One region of the Deefgea piscis genome, then DNA from elsewhere that is predicted to be linked to it. Evidence: predicted binding sites of a transcription regulator. Region 1 holds the regulator's gene; the other holds the start of a gene.
What was found. The regulator FNR, encoded in region 1, switches genes on or off when oxygen is low (the NO sensors DNR and NnrR bind a similar motif). The targets are predictions, from matches to a motif close to TTGATNNNNATCAA.
Positions count from the first base shown of each region.

Region 1 (7,706 bases):
ACATCACTAAAGAGCCGATTCCCGTCGTCCCTGCCGCACACTATACGTGCGGCGGCTTGGTCACCAACCTCGATGGGCAGACCGACGTTGCCGGACTTTATGGCGTGGGTGAAGTGGCCTGCACTGGTCTACATGGTGCGAACCGACTTGCGTCAAATTCCTTGCTTGAATGCATGGTTTTAGGCAAATCAGCAGCCGAGCACATCTTGCAACAAACCCCTCGCCCGCTCCCTCATGTCGCAGAATGGGATGAAAGCCGCGTCACCGACCCGGACGAAGAAGTGGTGATTTCACACAACTGGGACGAACTGCGGCGCTTTATGTGGGATTACGTTGGTATTGTGCGTACCACCAAACGACTTGAGCGCGCACTCCACCGGATTGAATTACTCAAAAGCGAAATTCATGAGTTTTATCGCAATTTTCGCGTTTCAAACGACTTGATTGAATTACGTAATCTGGTGATTACTGCCGAGCTCATCGTTCGCTGCGCTATGGCCAGAAAAGAAAGCCGCGGCCTACATTACAGCCGAGACTATCCAGACACGGAACCCCAAGCCAAACCGACGATTCTTACACCCCAGATCACTAAGAAATAACAAAAGCGCCGCATTCACCGCGGCGTTTTTTTCAAACCCAAAAATCAAATCAAGCTAAACAGTCGATATAACCCAAAGGCCACAATCAACAAACCAAAGCTGGAGCGAACGCCCGGGTAATTTAATACCCGCATAAAACGTGCGGCAAAAAAACCCATCAACAACAAATTAGGCAGCGTTCCCAAACCAAACGCCAACATCACCGCCCCACCCTTGAATGCCGATGCCGTTGATAGCGCAGCCAAGCTGGCGGTATAAACCAGCCCACAAGGAATCCAGCCCCATAAAAAACCAATCAATGGTGTATGCCAGACTGAACGAATCGGCAAAAATCGCCGTAAAATCGGTTGAATTGCCCGCCAAAGCGGCTGGCCTATTTTTTCAATTTGAGTGAGCCACAACGACCACCCTGCAATATATAAGCCCAAAACAATGAGCAATATATTGGCCAAAATAAACAAAATTGATTTTAATGCCTGCAACTGACCCAGCGCAGTAAAGCTCGCGATGCCACCTAATATGCCGCCGATAACAACATACCCAGCCAAACGGCCAAAATTAAAGCCCAAGTCATACAGCAACCTTGGGCCTTTGGGTAAATTGGCACTAAACGCCCCGACAATACCACCGCACATCCCTGCGCAATGACCACCACCAAGTAAACCTGCTAAAAACAAAGCCAGCCAATCTAATTCCAGCATACCGCGCCACAAGCCATTAAATCAGTTGAGAATACCTTGCTTTAGTTGCTTTTGTCCGTAAATACGCATCAAACACCATCGCAATCGAACGAATTAACATCCGCCCCTTCGGGGTTACTACGATGGAATCCACTTCCAAGACCAATAAGCCATCTGCGGCCAAAGGTTTTAGCAACTCAAGCTCTTCAGCAAAGTAATCACTAAAATCAATCATATAACTGGCTTCAAACGTTTGAAAAAACAATTCAAACTGACACATCAAGGCCTGAATCACCGCGCGGCGCAGCGCATCATCCCGATTCATAGTTAGGCCACGCTCAATCGGAAATTCGTTTACTGCTAGCTTGGCGTAATATTCTTCTAAAGTTTTTACATTTTGGTAGTAGTTCGCGCCAACCTTACCAATCGAAGACACGCCAAATGCCAGCAAATCACAATCGGCATGCGTTGAATATCCTTGGAAATTTCGTTGCAAGCGACCACGACGCTGCGCAACCGCCAGATCATCATTGGGTAGCGCAAAGTGATCCATGCCAATTAAGACATAACCGGCCTGAGTTAATTGCTCGATTGAATTTTGTAAAATATCGAGCTTCACTTCTGCAGACGGCAACTCATCCGCATTAATTCGGCGCTGCGGCATAAAGCGCTCAGGCAAATGCGCGTAGTTATATAGCGCAATACGATCTGGCTTGAGCAACAGCACGCGATCAATCGTTTCTGCTAGCGACTCCGCAGTTTGTTTTGGCAAACCATAAATCAAATCAACGCTGACTGAGCGAAAGCCATGCATTCTAGCCGCTTCAATCACCGTGCGAGTTTCTTCCTCTGACTGCACGCGATTCACCGCAATCTGCACCTCGGGATTAAAATCTTGAATACCCACACTCATTCGGTTAAAGCCCAATTGAGCCAAATGCTTAATTGTCTCTTCACCGACTTTACGAGGGTCAATTTCAATGGAATATTCGCCAGTTTCTAATAAAGTGAAATGGGCATTAACCACATCCATCAAACGCTGCAGCTGGGCATGCGACAAAAAGGTCGGCGTGCCGCCACCTAAGTGCAATTGACTCACTTTAGGTCGATTCGGCAACAAATCACCGTACATCTTTATCTCTTGCGTGAGATAATCGAGATATTCATCGGCTTTAGACTGATCTTTAGTAATAATTTTATTACAACCGCAGTAGTAACATATCGTATTACAGAACGGCAAATGGAAGTACAATGACAAAGGCATCGACAAGGCGCCAGGCATGCGCTGACTTAAGCAGGCCGAATGCGCCTCTTGGCTAAGACCAGCGACAAATCGATCCGCAGTTGGGTAGGAGGTATATCGAGGGCCTTTGCCATCGTAACGCACAATTAACTCACGATCGAAATCAATAGCTGGCGCAGTAATGTTTATTTTTTTCGAGATCATGATCTTTCCCAGTAACTTTGCTTTGGTCGCAGGATAAGATGGACCTGCAGAATAAAGTTTGATCTAAATCAGATAAAATATAACATCCCTCTTTATAGATAGCTGGTTTTGCTTTACAACAGCTGCTGAAATTATCATTCAAGCGTACATCGAGCCTTATATGATTCAAAATATTCAAATCCGCGAACTGACACCTCGCCACCTTCGTCAATCATGTTCTAACTGCAGCTTGCGTGAACTTTGCCTCCCTATCGGACTGAACCCCGAAGAAATGCAAGAGCTCGATGCCATTATCACGCAAGCTCGACCGATCAAACGCGGTGAAGCACTTTACCGTGCTGGTGAACCCTTTAAATCGCTCTTTGCCATTCGCGTTGGATTTTTTAAAGCCAGCGTGATTTCTGAAGACGGCCGCGAACAAGTCACCGGCTTTCATATGTCGGGCGAATTAATGGGCATGGACGCGATTAGTTCAGACTTTCATACTTGCGACGCCATCGCACTCGAAGACAGCGAAGTGTGTGAACTGCCCTTTGGTGAGATTGAAGAATTAGCCGGTGATGTGCCACTCTTGCAGCGCCACTTATATAAAGTGATGAGCCGAGAAATCGTTCGCGACCATGGTGTCATGTTGCTATTGGGCAATATGAAGGCAGAAGAACGTCTAGCTGCTTTTTTGCTCAACCTATCGCAACGTTTTGCTATTCGCGGCTACTCTTCTACTAGCTTTCATCTGCGGATGACGCGTGAAGAAATCGGTAGCTACCTCGGACTCAAACTTGAAACCGTTAGCCGAACGCTGTCAAAATTTCAAGATCAAGGCTTTATCAAAGTTCAAAATCGCTTAATTGAAATCATTGATGGTGACAGTTTGAAAAAGCTGTTGAGCAACTGCCAAGGCGAATAATCTCGCACGGGCTGCCCAACCCATAACGGCAGCCCAATGGAGCTACAATGCATTACACCATCGTCGCGCCACAACCCCTACAAGCATTGCTCGCACATCGACTCAAGCATTTCGCCACAATTGACTATCAGTTTTGCGACAAAACCAAATCCCAGCCGGCAATGATCTTTGTCCAAGCCAATCCCCACGCAACGCCCAACACCTTCCAAGCTGATATTGAACTACTGGCCCTACCGGCATTACAAGCACCAGAATACGGCTTTATCTTTGCCGCAGCGGGATCATTAACGGCACTACAAAGCACGGCCCCTTTACTCGATGCACTCGCCCCTATTGCCAATGGATGGCTACATATTGGTGACTTTGGCGCCGCTAGTTTTGCACATCGCGCGTGGCAAACAATAACTGAAAGCGCATCTAAAGAAAGCTCCGCTTTTTGGCAAAAAATCCCAAATCTACCCACGCCTATTCCGCTCAATCAAGCGGAGTTCATTACTGAGCTCGCCAAGCAAATGGGTGAACAGCAACAACAATCCATCGTACTACAACAGCTTGCCAGCGAGTTTCTCAGCCAGCAGCCAGCACACGATTTCCAGCCCTACTCTCCACTACAACGCCAATATTTTGGCCCATGGAGCCAAACCAATACCTCGCCAGCACAGCAATTAGCCAACTTCATTTTGCAAATCCCCACGCAATACACGCCAGCCAATTGAGCACAAAAAAATAGGTATTGCAATACAGCGCTTATTGTATAAAGTCTGCATCGCAATACCTATTTAATCATTCCAACTTTCAGTCAAACACACTCAAACCAAACGCAGCGATTGCTACTTACTTGGCCATCACCCGCTGACGACGGCTTTCAGACAAGACAATCCCTGCCGCTACCGACACATTCAAACTCTCTACCGAACCATACATAGGAATCGATACCAGACTATCACAAAGCTCACGCGTCAAACGGCGCATGCCTTCACCCTCATTACCCAACACCCAAGCAATCGGCCCAGTTTGGCCATAATGGAACAAATCGCACTGACCATCGGCCGCAGTACCCACCACCCAAATGCCACGTTCTTTTAAGTCGCGAATCGTTCGCGCCAAATTAGTCACCATCACATACGGCACGACTTCAGCGGCACCACAAGCCACTTTAGATACTGTCGCCGTTACGCCAACACATTTATCTTTAGGTGCAATCACCGCATGTACGCCCATGGCATCGGCGACACGCAGACAGGCACCCAAATTATGCGGATCGGTAATCCCATCTAAAATCAATAAAAACGGTGGCTCATCTAAATCATCCAATACATCTTCAATCGACAAATAGCTTTTTTCAGTATCAATCAGCGCCGCGACACCTTGATGACGTACATGACCAGCAATACCATCCAAACGTGCACCATCCACTTGAACCAGTTTTACATCTTGTAATTTCACGGTTTTCAGTAAATCTTTCATCCGTGGGTCGCTACGTTCACTATTAACGTAAACCTCTAGCACCGAGTCGGGAAAACGCCGCAAGCGCGATGTGACAGCATGAAACCCATGAATAATTTTATTTTGCGACATACGCACATTTCCTAAAAAAGCCGAGATTCGCAATTTTACGGGGTTTATGCAAAAAAGACTGTAAATAAGACATTCTGAGCGCGAGAATACGCTCATTATTTTACAGCGAAGGCAATACTCAGTTAAATACATACTATTCTTAAGGTACTTCAACAACAAAATAGCATCAACTTTCCATGACCATGACAGCAACTGAAAACAAATCCAGCACTGAGCTCAGAGACCAATACCTCGCGATGCTAGAGGATATTGCCAAAGAACTCGATGGCAATACGATTTTCCCTGTTTGCTTTGATATTTCAATCCAAATTGGCGCGGCGATGAAAGACCCCAATGCTTCGATACAAAAAATCGCCAGCGAAGTAGAAAAAGACCCACTCATCACCACCAAGCTGCTCAAGCTAGCCAATTCTGCTAGCTACAATCCCTCAGGGCGCGCCATTGTAAATATCGAAAATGCCGTGATTCGACTAGGAATGGGCGTCGCACGTTCGGCAGCACTGGCTTGTGCAATGGATCAACTATCTCGTTCCGCACAACTCGCCCCCTTTGAAGCGCAATCTCGACTTTGGTGGCAACACAGCCTTAAAACTGCAGCCATTGCGCGGGTACTTTGCAAACACCTCGCGCCGCGCCTTAACCCAGAAGTCGCTTTTTTAGCTGGACTGGTTCACGATTTGGGCGCTTTTTTTATGCTCGATCGCGCAGGCAGAAACCCAGAGCTACTCGAAAGGCCTAAAACCGTGGAATATTTAGTCGCGCAATGGCATGACAGCATTGGCACCGTGCTGCTTGATACCTTGTCACTACCCGAAGAAATCATCGAAGCGGTCAGAGACAATGACTTGCCTCGCCCACCGACCACGCAATTAAGACGCCTAACTGATGTAATTTACGTCGCCAATTTATTCGCCGGTGGACTGGAAGAAATCAACAAACAAGATCTGCCTGAGGCCTTTGTTCCCACCGAGCTCAACGACCCGCAATACACCAATTTGATCAATGAGATGAACGAAGCCTGTCAAGAAATTCTGAGTGTGTTTTAAGTCTAATTGGCAGCACACGGATGGCTGATTAACGAGTCACCGTAAGACCTGATAACTTGTGCAATAACGACTTGATAACCTGACAGCCATTGCGCGTAACGCGCCTTTGCCTGCAAATGCAATGGATGCTGCATCAACGCTTTTAAGCCCGCTTCAGATTGCCAATAATAAACATTACAAATCCGTCCGCTCTCTACATTTTGCCAAGCCTCCTCGCCCAAATAACCCTCGGTTTCCTTAGCGGCCTGAGCAATCTGCTGGTCGAGTTGATGAAATTCTTCGTCAAATTGTTTAGGGTCAAAAATAAAGGTTGCGGAATAAATCACGGCACTCAGCCTTTTTGCATCGGTACAAAACGAATCCCTGACGGGCTAACTTGGTCGGCACCGCAAGGCATAAAGCCGTAGCGCATATACGCCATCACACTGTTCACACTGGCGCTCACCGTTTGCAGCGGTGCATCTTGCTCAGCAGCCTTAATTAAAGCGCGGCCAACGCCGCGACTTTGCATTTCAGGCAGCACAAACAACATGGCGATATGCTGTGATGACCTTACCTGTAGTACACCAATGATCACATCTTGAATCAAGGCAATATACGTCACCGAATGCCGCGCATCGCGACTGGCAATTTCATCGGCAGTCGACAAGCGGGCAAACGTAGCCACCCCAGCAGGTGGCTGATACTGCACGGCCAAATGCGCAAAAGTCGTTTGCACTACCTCTGCGGCACGCTGATATTCATCGGCGACAATTTTACGAATCACCAATGCCATCTTAACCCCCGGTACCACCCACTGTTAAACCACCGTCAATTCGCATTGTGGGTTGCCCCACGCCGACCGGCACGCTTTGCCCATCTTTACCGCACGTCCCTACACCTGGATCGAGCGACAAATCATTACCCAGCATCGACACTTTAGTCAGCACATCCGGACCATTACCAATCAGCGTGGCGCCTTTTACTGGGTACAGCATTTTCCCGTCTTCGACCCACCATGCCTCAGCTGCAGAAAACACAAATTTGCCGCTGGTAATATCCACCTGACCACCACCGAAGTTCACTGCATACAGTCCGCGCTTAATCGATGCAATAATTTCTTGCGGATCTTTATCGCCATTTTCCATCAAGGTATTGGTCATGCGTGGCATGGTGATATGCGCATAGCTTTCACGGCGGCCATTGCCCGTTACCGGTTGCCCCATTAGGCGAGCATTGAGACTGTCTTGTAGATAGCCTTGTAAAATACCGTCTTCAATCAATACCGTGCGCTGCGTTGGATTGCCTTCATCATCGACATTGAGCGAACCACGGCGATCACCAATCGTGCCATCATCCACTACCGTAACGCCGGGCGCAGCAACGCGCTGGCCGATTTTTCCCGCAAAGGCCGAGCTGCCTTTGCGATTAAAGTCACCCTCTAAACCATGGCCAATCGCTTCGTGCAGC
Region 1 is NZ_CP081149.1:2,231,192-2,238,897, forward strand. It holds gene nadB (L-aspartate oxidase) at 1-599, shown strand, start outside; gene K4H25_RS10340 (sulfite exporter TauE/SafE family protein) at 644-1,300, opposite strand; gene hemN (oxygen-independent coproporphyrinogen III oxidase) at 1,317-2,726, opposite strand; gene fnr (fumarate/nitrate reduction transcriptional regulator Fnr) at 2,887-3,633, shown strand; gene K4H25_RS10355 (hypothetical protein) at 3,681-4,349, shown strand; gene rlmB (23S rRNA (guanosine(2251)-2'-O)-methyltransferase RlmB) at 4,468-5,211, opposite strand; gene K4H25_RS10365 (HDOD domain-containing protein) at 5,388-6,257, shown strand; gene K4H25_RS10370 (antibiotic biosynthesis monooxygenase family protein) at 6,260-6,583, opposite strand; gene K4H25_RS10375 (GNAT family N-acetyltransferase) at 6,589-7,032, opposite strand; gene tldD (metalloprotease TldD) at 7,034-7,706, opposite strand, start outside.

Region 2 (7,706 bases), 1.8 Mb from region 1:
ACAAGATTTCCATTACACGGCCATCTTGTTGCAAGAAGTCATTGGTTTTGTCTTCTTCAAAGAAGTTCGCCAACCAAGTTTTGCCCGACACTTCAAATACGTCGTTCCAACGGTTAGATGCAGTTTCATCTGGGCCGAAGATACGGAAGTTTTTCTCAGCTTCGTTTTCTTTCATCACGTCGCGTAGGAATTTACCCATTACGCGAGTCATTTCGGCGTTTTCAGTACCTGGTTTAGCAAACTTCACTTCGTATTTACGGAAATCTGGCATTTTCAAGTCTTTCGAAACTTGACCATGCACGATTGGGTTTGAACCAAAACGCTTGATACCTTTAGGTGCCAAATCAATCAATTCTTGTTTCACTGAACCATCAGCATTAAACAAGGTTTCGATTTGGTACGAACGCATCCAGTTTTCCAAGTTGATCACATTCTCATCATCGATATCAGAGAATGGCACTTGGTGACTACGCCAGTAGTCTTCAACTTTTTTGCCTTTAATTTCTTTCGGGCCAGTCCAGCCTTTAGGCGTGCGCATTACAATCATTGGCCAACGTGGGCGAGTAATTGGCTTGCCTGCTTCTTGCTCGGCAATGGCCGCAGCACGAATCGCCGCAAATTTATCCATACACAAGTCCATTGCCGCAGCCATATCAATATGGATTTGGTCGAATGTATCGAGCTTGTCGTTGAATGTTTCTTGCTTGAGTTCAACAAAGATTGGCTCGTAGCCATAACCTTTGAACAAATTAGTCACTTCTTCTTTGTCCATACGGGCAAGAAGTGTTGGGTTAGCAATTTTGTAACCGTTCAAATGCAAGATTGGCAATACAAAACCGTCATTGATCGGGTGGATGTATTTAGTAGAGTGCCAAGACGCTGCCAATGGACCTGTTTCTGCTTCACCGTCACCAACAACAGCAATCACCACTTGGTCTGGATTATCCAGAGCCGCACCGTAGGCATGCGATACGCTGTAACCCAATTCACCACCTTCGTGCATTGAACCTGGGGTTTCTGGTGCTACGTGTGAAGGTATACCGCGCGGGAAGCTGAATTGCTTGAATAGGCGTTGCATACCTGCTTCAGTACGATCAATAGCTGGGAAGAATTCTTCGTACGAACCTTCGAGCCAAGTATTAGCAACAAAACCAGGACCACCATGACCAGGGCCAGTGATGTAAATCATCGATACATCACGTTCAACAATCACGCGATTGGCGTGAACAAAAATAAAGTTCAAGCCCGGAGTCGTACCCCAGTGACCCAACAAGCGTGGCTTGATGTGCTCACGTTTGAGCGGTAGTTTCAACATTGGGTTGTCGAGCAAATAAATCTGACCTACAGACAGGTAATTCGCTGCCTGAAAGTAACGATGCATATTACCAATTTGTTCTTTTGATAGTTGAGCCACGGTTAAACCTCTTCGGGGTTGTGATAGTGTTAATTGCTCGGTGATCGACTCCACAGTAAATCACCTGATGTAATGCAGTATACGGAGACTACGCTGTGCGCTACTGATACAAATCAAATGAGCAGCATGACAATGGCGATCTCCATAGTTTCCATTTGATACAACGCAAGAAATAGACTCAATCTACCTCTATTTAACTAGCGCCTTCGCTGCACCGACGATGATGCTAACTTAATGCGTCAAGAATATGAATGCATATGTAAATAAATACGGTTTTAAGTCCCCGGTTTTTATTCAGCTTGCTTGACGTTGCCACGCTCACCGTACTGCAGCGATTTTTGCAAAAACTAAGGCCACTCTAAGGCGCACCACCCTTACTAACGTGTAATCGATGTAAATAAATCGTAGTCTTGCCAATTTAATCGCTATCAGCCAAAAACAAAAAATAACAACAGCACCCTCGCCAATAGCGCAGCCATCCTGCACCCCAACCGACCCGCAATCAACGTCCAGCGCGCTCAACGCCGATTTGTCGTACGGCACCGATCAACTCCGAAATAAGGCAAAAAACCGTTGCCACCAACACCGAAGCTACATACGCCATTGCCGAGCAAAAAAAAGGCCAGCAAAGCTGGCCTTTTTGATATCAATTAACGCGTGAATCCAAACTTAAAAGAACACCAGCGTCATCAAAACGAATACTGGTAATAAGCAAACACAAGACCAAGCCATATAACCAAAGAAACTAGGCATTTTCACGCCACGGTCTTCAGCCACAGCCTTCACCATAAAGTTAGGTGCATTACCGATATAACTCAGCGCGCCCATAAACACCGCACCACATGAAATCGCCAACAAGGTTGAAGCCATAGGTCCCATCAAATGAGCCGCATCGCCGCTCGCTAGATTAAAGAACACTAAATACGTTGGTGCATTATCAAGGAAGGCCGACAACAAACCCGTCATCCAGAAATACATATAGTCAATCGGCATACCATCTGGCGAGCTAACCATCTTCACTAAGCTGGCCATTTGTCCCGCTTCCCCTGCGCGCAAAATTGCAATCGCTGGCGCCATGGCAATAAAGATGGCTGCAAACAGTTTGGCGACTTCTAAAATCGGGCCCCAGTTAAAATCATTCCCCGCACGGATTTCTTTTTTAGTGAACTTTAAAGACACCAAAGCAATCAGCACCAACAGCACATCGCGCACGATATTTTGCAATTCAACATGCGTGCCCATGATGTTCCATTCGATACCCGGCTTCCAAATCCCAGACATCACCACGCAAGCGATAATCGCGCCAATTAAACCGAAATTCCATAAACCGAAAAATTCGATCTTGCTATCAGGCGTCCGATCAACCGGCAACACGCCTTCTTTCTTATAGTAATAACTATCGATGGCATAAAACATCGCCAGCAAGATTGCCGCAGCAAACAGCACCGGCCACATCATGTGCTCAACCGTCCACATGAAATCAACGCCCTTCAAAAAGCCCAGGAACAATGGCGGATCACCCAGTGGCGTTAAACCGCCACCAATATTGGCCACCAAGAAAATAAAGAACACCACCACGTGCACATTGTGCAGGCGATTATCGTTGGCTTTAAGCAATGGACGAATCAATAACATGGCAGCGCCAGTCGTACCCATCAGCGAGGCCATTACCGCACCCAAAGCCAAAATCCCAGTATTCATTTTTGGCGAGCCATGCAAATTGCCACTCACCAAAATCCCGCCAGACACGGTATACAGCGCAAACAAAATCAGAATAAACGGAATATATTCCGCCAACATCGCATGCACCACGATGCCAGCCGCAGGCGCCATACCGTAGCTAGTGATAAACGGCAGTAAGAACGCTGCCGCCCAAAAAGCCGAAATCTTGCCGAAATGATGATGCCAAAAAGCCGGTGCAAAAATCGGAAACAGCGCAATTGACAGCAATAAACCCGCAAACGGCGCTGCCCATAATAAAGACAGTTGCGCACCGTCAAAATCTGCTGCCATTGCCAAACCAGGCAATAAGGCCAACAGCCAAGTTAGTTTTTTAATCATTGAGACCACTCAGTTAAACATTAACTAATGTATTGCTTTGCTACCTATATATAGAATGCGGTAGCTAGCAATACCCCTTACTTCTGAATAAATTCAATTTTGTAACCATCCGGATCTTCGACAAAAGCGATCACCGTGCTACCGTGCTTCATTGGACCTGGCTCACGCACGACAACGCCGCCTTTGGCCCGAACTGCTTCGCAAGTCATCACAATATCATCGGTTTCAATCGCCAAATGACCAAATGCTGTCCCCATTTGATACTCAGCAACATCCCAGTTGTGCGTCAGCTCAATCACCGACTGCTCCGACTCTGCACCATAGCCGACAAAAGCTAAAGTAAAGCGCCCTTCTGGATAATCTTGCTGGCGCAATAAACACATATTTAATACGCCACAATAAAATGCAATCGAACGCTCCAAGTTAGCAACCCGCAACATGGTATGTAATAAACGCATAGCACTCCCCTCGGTCAAAGATGCAAATCATTGTACGCGATGGCTGTTTTGCAAGGCAGTGGCATATTACTGCCACTTTTTTAAATTATTTTGCAGAAAGGGGTTGACGCCAAATTAAAATCATCTATAATCGCTGTCTCTGAACGAAGCAGCTCAGGGTCGTTAGCTCAGTTGGTAGAGCAGTGGACTTTTAATCCATTTGTCGCAGGTTCGAATCCCGCACGACCCACCACCCTCTCGCAGGGGCCTCAGTTTAGAATGCAATACCCCTTCGTTGGGTCGTTAGCTCAGTTGGTAGAGCAGTGGACTTTTAATCCATTTGTCGCAGGTTCGAATCCCGCACGACCCACACTAGATACTTGTAAAAAGCCCAGCTGCAAAGTTGGGCTTTTTGCTATCTGCTCGCCGGATACTGCCACTCCACTAATCAGTCAAACTTATTACCCAACAGCAAACTGTCATCAAAGCTTTATAATCCGGCTTCCATAAATTGAATGACGACTGCTACGTGAAGTTATTTTCTCATCCGCTGCTTAGCAAAATCCGACCATTCATCCCAGACCTACTCGCAATCTGTGCGGTGATTGGTGGACGCTTTTTGGTCGACACTCAGTGGAATATGCCACGCGTTGGCTTTTCAGTGTTGCTGTATTTCTTTTTTGCCGCCTTTTTACAGCGCTGGGCTGCCGTTGCAGCCACCTTGGCGCTAGAAGGGCTGCTGCTCAATATCAGCTATATCAAAGAAATCGCCACCAGCGAGCCACTACTTGGTGCTGATTTATTTGAAGTCGGCCAAGGTATGGCCATGACCGGCTATATGAACTGGCAGATCTGGGCTTATGCTCTCATTACCATCGTCGCCATCGGCTATGGATTATGGCGGCGGCCACGGCTGAGCAAAACGCGTCTGAGCTTGGCACTGGTGCTATGTATTTTGCTCAGTATGCAATTGGACCGTACCGGCAAACTATCGGCCTACGCCAAGCCGGTGATGCATCAATACTTGGGCAGCAAGTATTCAAATTACAATTTCCGGGTCAATGCCAAAGACAACGGTATTTTAGGCCACTTAATTCTCACCATTGAAACCGCACACAAACCCAAATCCGGCCCGCATACGTTTTATTCGCGCCAACTTGCCGCCCAAGATGCGCCAACTAGCCCCGATATCGTGGTGGTGATGTGCGAGTCTTGCTATAGCGACCCGCGTTTAATCACCCAAATGGCGCAATTAAGCCAAGCTGGCTTTAGCGAGGCACGGATCATTAGCCCGGTTTATGGCGGTGGCACGGCCGAAGCCGAATTTGAAGCGCTCACGGGATTGTCGGCGTATATGTTGCCGGGCATCGACTTTCAAAATTTTGCCGGCCAATTTGCCGACAAAATGAGCGCCCTCCCCAATTCCTTGGCGGATGTTGGCTACCTCACCACCGGCATGCACAATTACTTCAGTACCTTTTGGAAGCGTAAACAGGTTTATCCCAAACTGGGTTTTGCGCAAACGCAGTTTGTCGAAAAAATGCAGTGGGATAGAAAAGCCGGCTGGCCCAAAGATCAAACCCTCTACAACAATGCCTTGGCGCGGTATCAAGCTGCGCCAGCAGGGCAAAAGCAGTTTATGTTTTTAGTCACCGTGATGACGCACGGCCCGTTTATTGCAGATCAAGATAGTGGCTTAAGCCAATATCAATTGCGCCTAACTGAGGCAATTGATGCGTTTTCAGTCTTTGCCAAGCAGCTCGAAGCCAGTGCCAAAAAGCGCAAGCGCGACGTAGTCATTGTGATTTTTGGCGACCATAAGCCGGGCTTAAACCAAGAATTTTTAGATCGCGGAATTTTTGATCCGCAATTTTTCAGCCCATCTAAAAACGGCCGTTTAGAATTTAAAAGCATCTTGAGTCAAAAACAAAATAAAGTGCGTGGCGATGTACCGCTGTATATCAAAGACAGCCGCCAGCCAGAACAAGCACAGCAATTGGCCGAGCAATTACAAGGCCGTCCTTTGTTTTGTTTGCCTGCTGAATTAGCGCGTTTAAGCCAAAGCCAAGATCCATTTTACGCCGCTGTAGCCGAGCGCTGCGCCGCCAATACCGCGTTTTATCAGCCCGGCTTATGGTGGCGAAACGTCTTCCCTGAAGCGCTATATGCAGAGCGCTTGTTTGACTAATAGGTATATTAATCTAGGCCTTTATTAAAAAAGACTGCATTAAGATACCCAACGACACAGCCACTCAAGTCAGTCCAATAAAAAAGCCGCGCTATTCATATGCGCGGCTTTTTTATCCATCGACTCACATTAAACCAAACGCGCTAAAGCCTCGCGACTTGGAACAAAAAACGCGGCGCCGGTCACGGCACGACTAAAATTGAGTAAATGATCCACGCGACCATCCAGAGTCGGAGCGATCATTTTGGCCAGCATTTTTTCAAAATGAGTCGGTGTTTTGCAATACGAAGCAAAATACAAACCTTGGTCACCACCCGGCGTGCCGTACGGTAAAGAATGACGCAAAATCGCCAATTCTTCGCCGTCTTCCTCAATCACCACTCGGCTAATATGCGCAGTCAGCGGTTTGTCTTCATCCGACATTTCAGTGCTATCGGCCTTGGTGCGACCAATCACCGCCTCTTGCTGTTTAACCGGTAATTTATGCCACGTATCTAAGCGATGCACATAGCGTTGCACATGCAAATAACTGCCACCGGCCCAATCGGCGTCTTCGGCTGCAACTAAGGCGACTTCGCTACGCTCGTCATCTTCTGGATTTTCGGTGCCATCGATAAAACCGGTTAAATCACGCTTATCTTGGTAGCGAAATGCATGCGTGGTATCAATCACATCAAGGCACTGGCTGGTGCCTTGCACCACCATATTGGCAAATTCGTGCAAAACATCGTAGCGCTCGGCGCGTAAATGCAAAATCACATCGGCCGCAGTCACTGGCGCGGGATGAATGGCACCGGCAATTCGCGGAAAACTACGCAATTGCGCCGGTTTACTCTCAGCATAAAACTCAGGCCACATTTCAGCCCCCAAGCCCACGACTGAATAAAACGCCGCATCAGGATTCGCAGCTGCCAGTTCATCAGATTTAATCGGTAGCTTGGCAAAAAATTGCTTTAATTCTGCATCGGCGCGACGACCTAAGCGGCGGCGAAATAATAAAAATAAACCATGACTGGATGGTGGGGGCAGAATGCCACTTTGTGGTGTAGACACGCCATTCCTTTTCTATCTAATGAGTCGGGCCTTGATTGGCAAAGGCCCAAATTTGAGCTAACCACTGAGGGTAATCCACAAAGCTATGGTCACCCCCAGAAATGATATTTTGTCGGCAGCCGGTATACCATTGCACAGCATCTCGATAATCGAGTACTTCATCGGCGGTTTGCGTGAGCAGCCAATAGCGATTTAAGTCAGTTGGCCGGCGCTCAAGCTGACAAAGTTTATCAGCAAAATCATCATCTATATGGTGAATTTCACCAGTTTGGTAGTTTTTTTGCTCACCCAAATATTGATCAATCAAGTGATAAGGCTGCACTGCAGGGTTCACCAACACTGCCCGCCCACCCAACGTCTCCACCGCCCATGTGGCAAAAAAACCACCTAAAGAACTACCTACTAAACAAAAGTCGCCATTGAGCGGCGTGAGTAAGTCGCGCAACATCTGGGCTGCCGCCACCGGTTCCATCGGAATGGTTGGGCAAATAAAGCTTTCGCCCAGCCCTTGCTCGCGCATCCATTGCGCCGTATCTTGCGCTTTTTGCGATAG
Region 2 is NZ_CP081149.1:428,327-436,032, reverse strand. It holds gene K4H25_RS02095 (phosphoketolase family protein) at 1-1,414, opposite strand, end outside; gene K4H25_RS02090 (sodium:proton antiporter) at 2,084-3,475, opposite strand; gene gloA (lactoylglutathione lyase) at 3,553-3,933, opposite strand; tRNA gene K4H25_RS02080 (tRNA-Lys) at 4,090-4,165, shown strand; tRNA gene K4H25_RS02075 (tRNA-Lys) at 4,210-4,282, shown strand; gene K4H25_RS02070 (LTA synthase family protein) at 4,442-6,100, shown strand; gene K4H25_RS02065 (Dyp-type peroxidase) at 6,230-7,153, opposite strand; gene K4H25_RS02060 (YqiA/YcfP family alpha/beta fold hydrolase) at 7,170-7,706, opposite strand, start outside.
Region 2: the regulator FNR is predicted to act here: its motif matches at 1,518-1,531, upstream of K4H25_RS02095 (phosphoketolase family protein).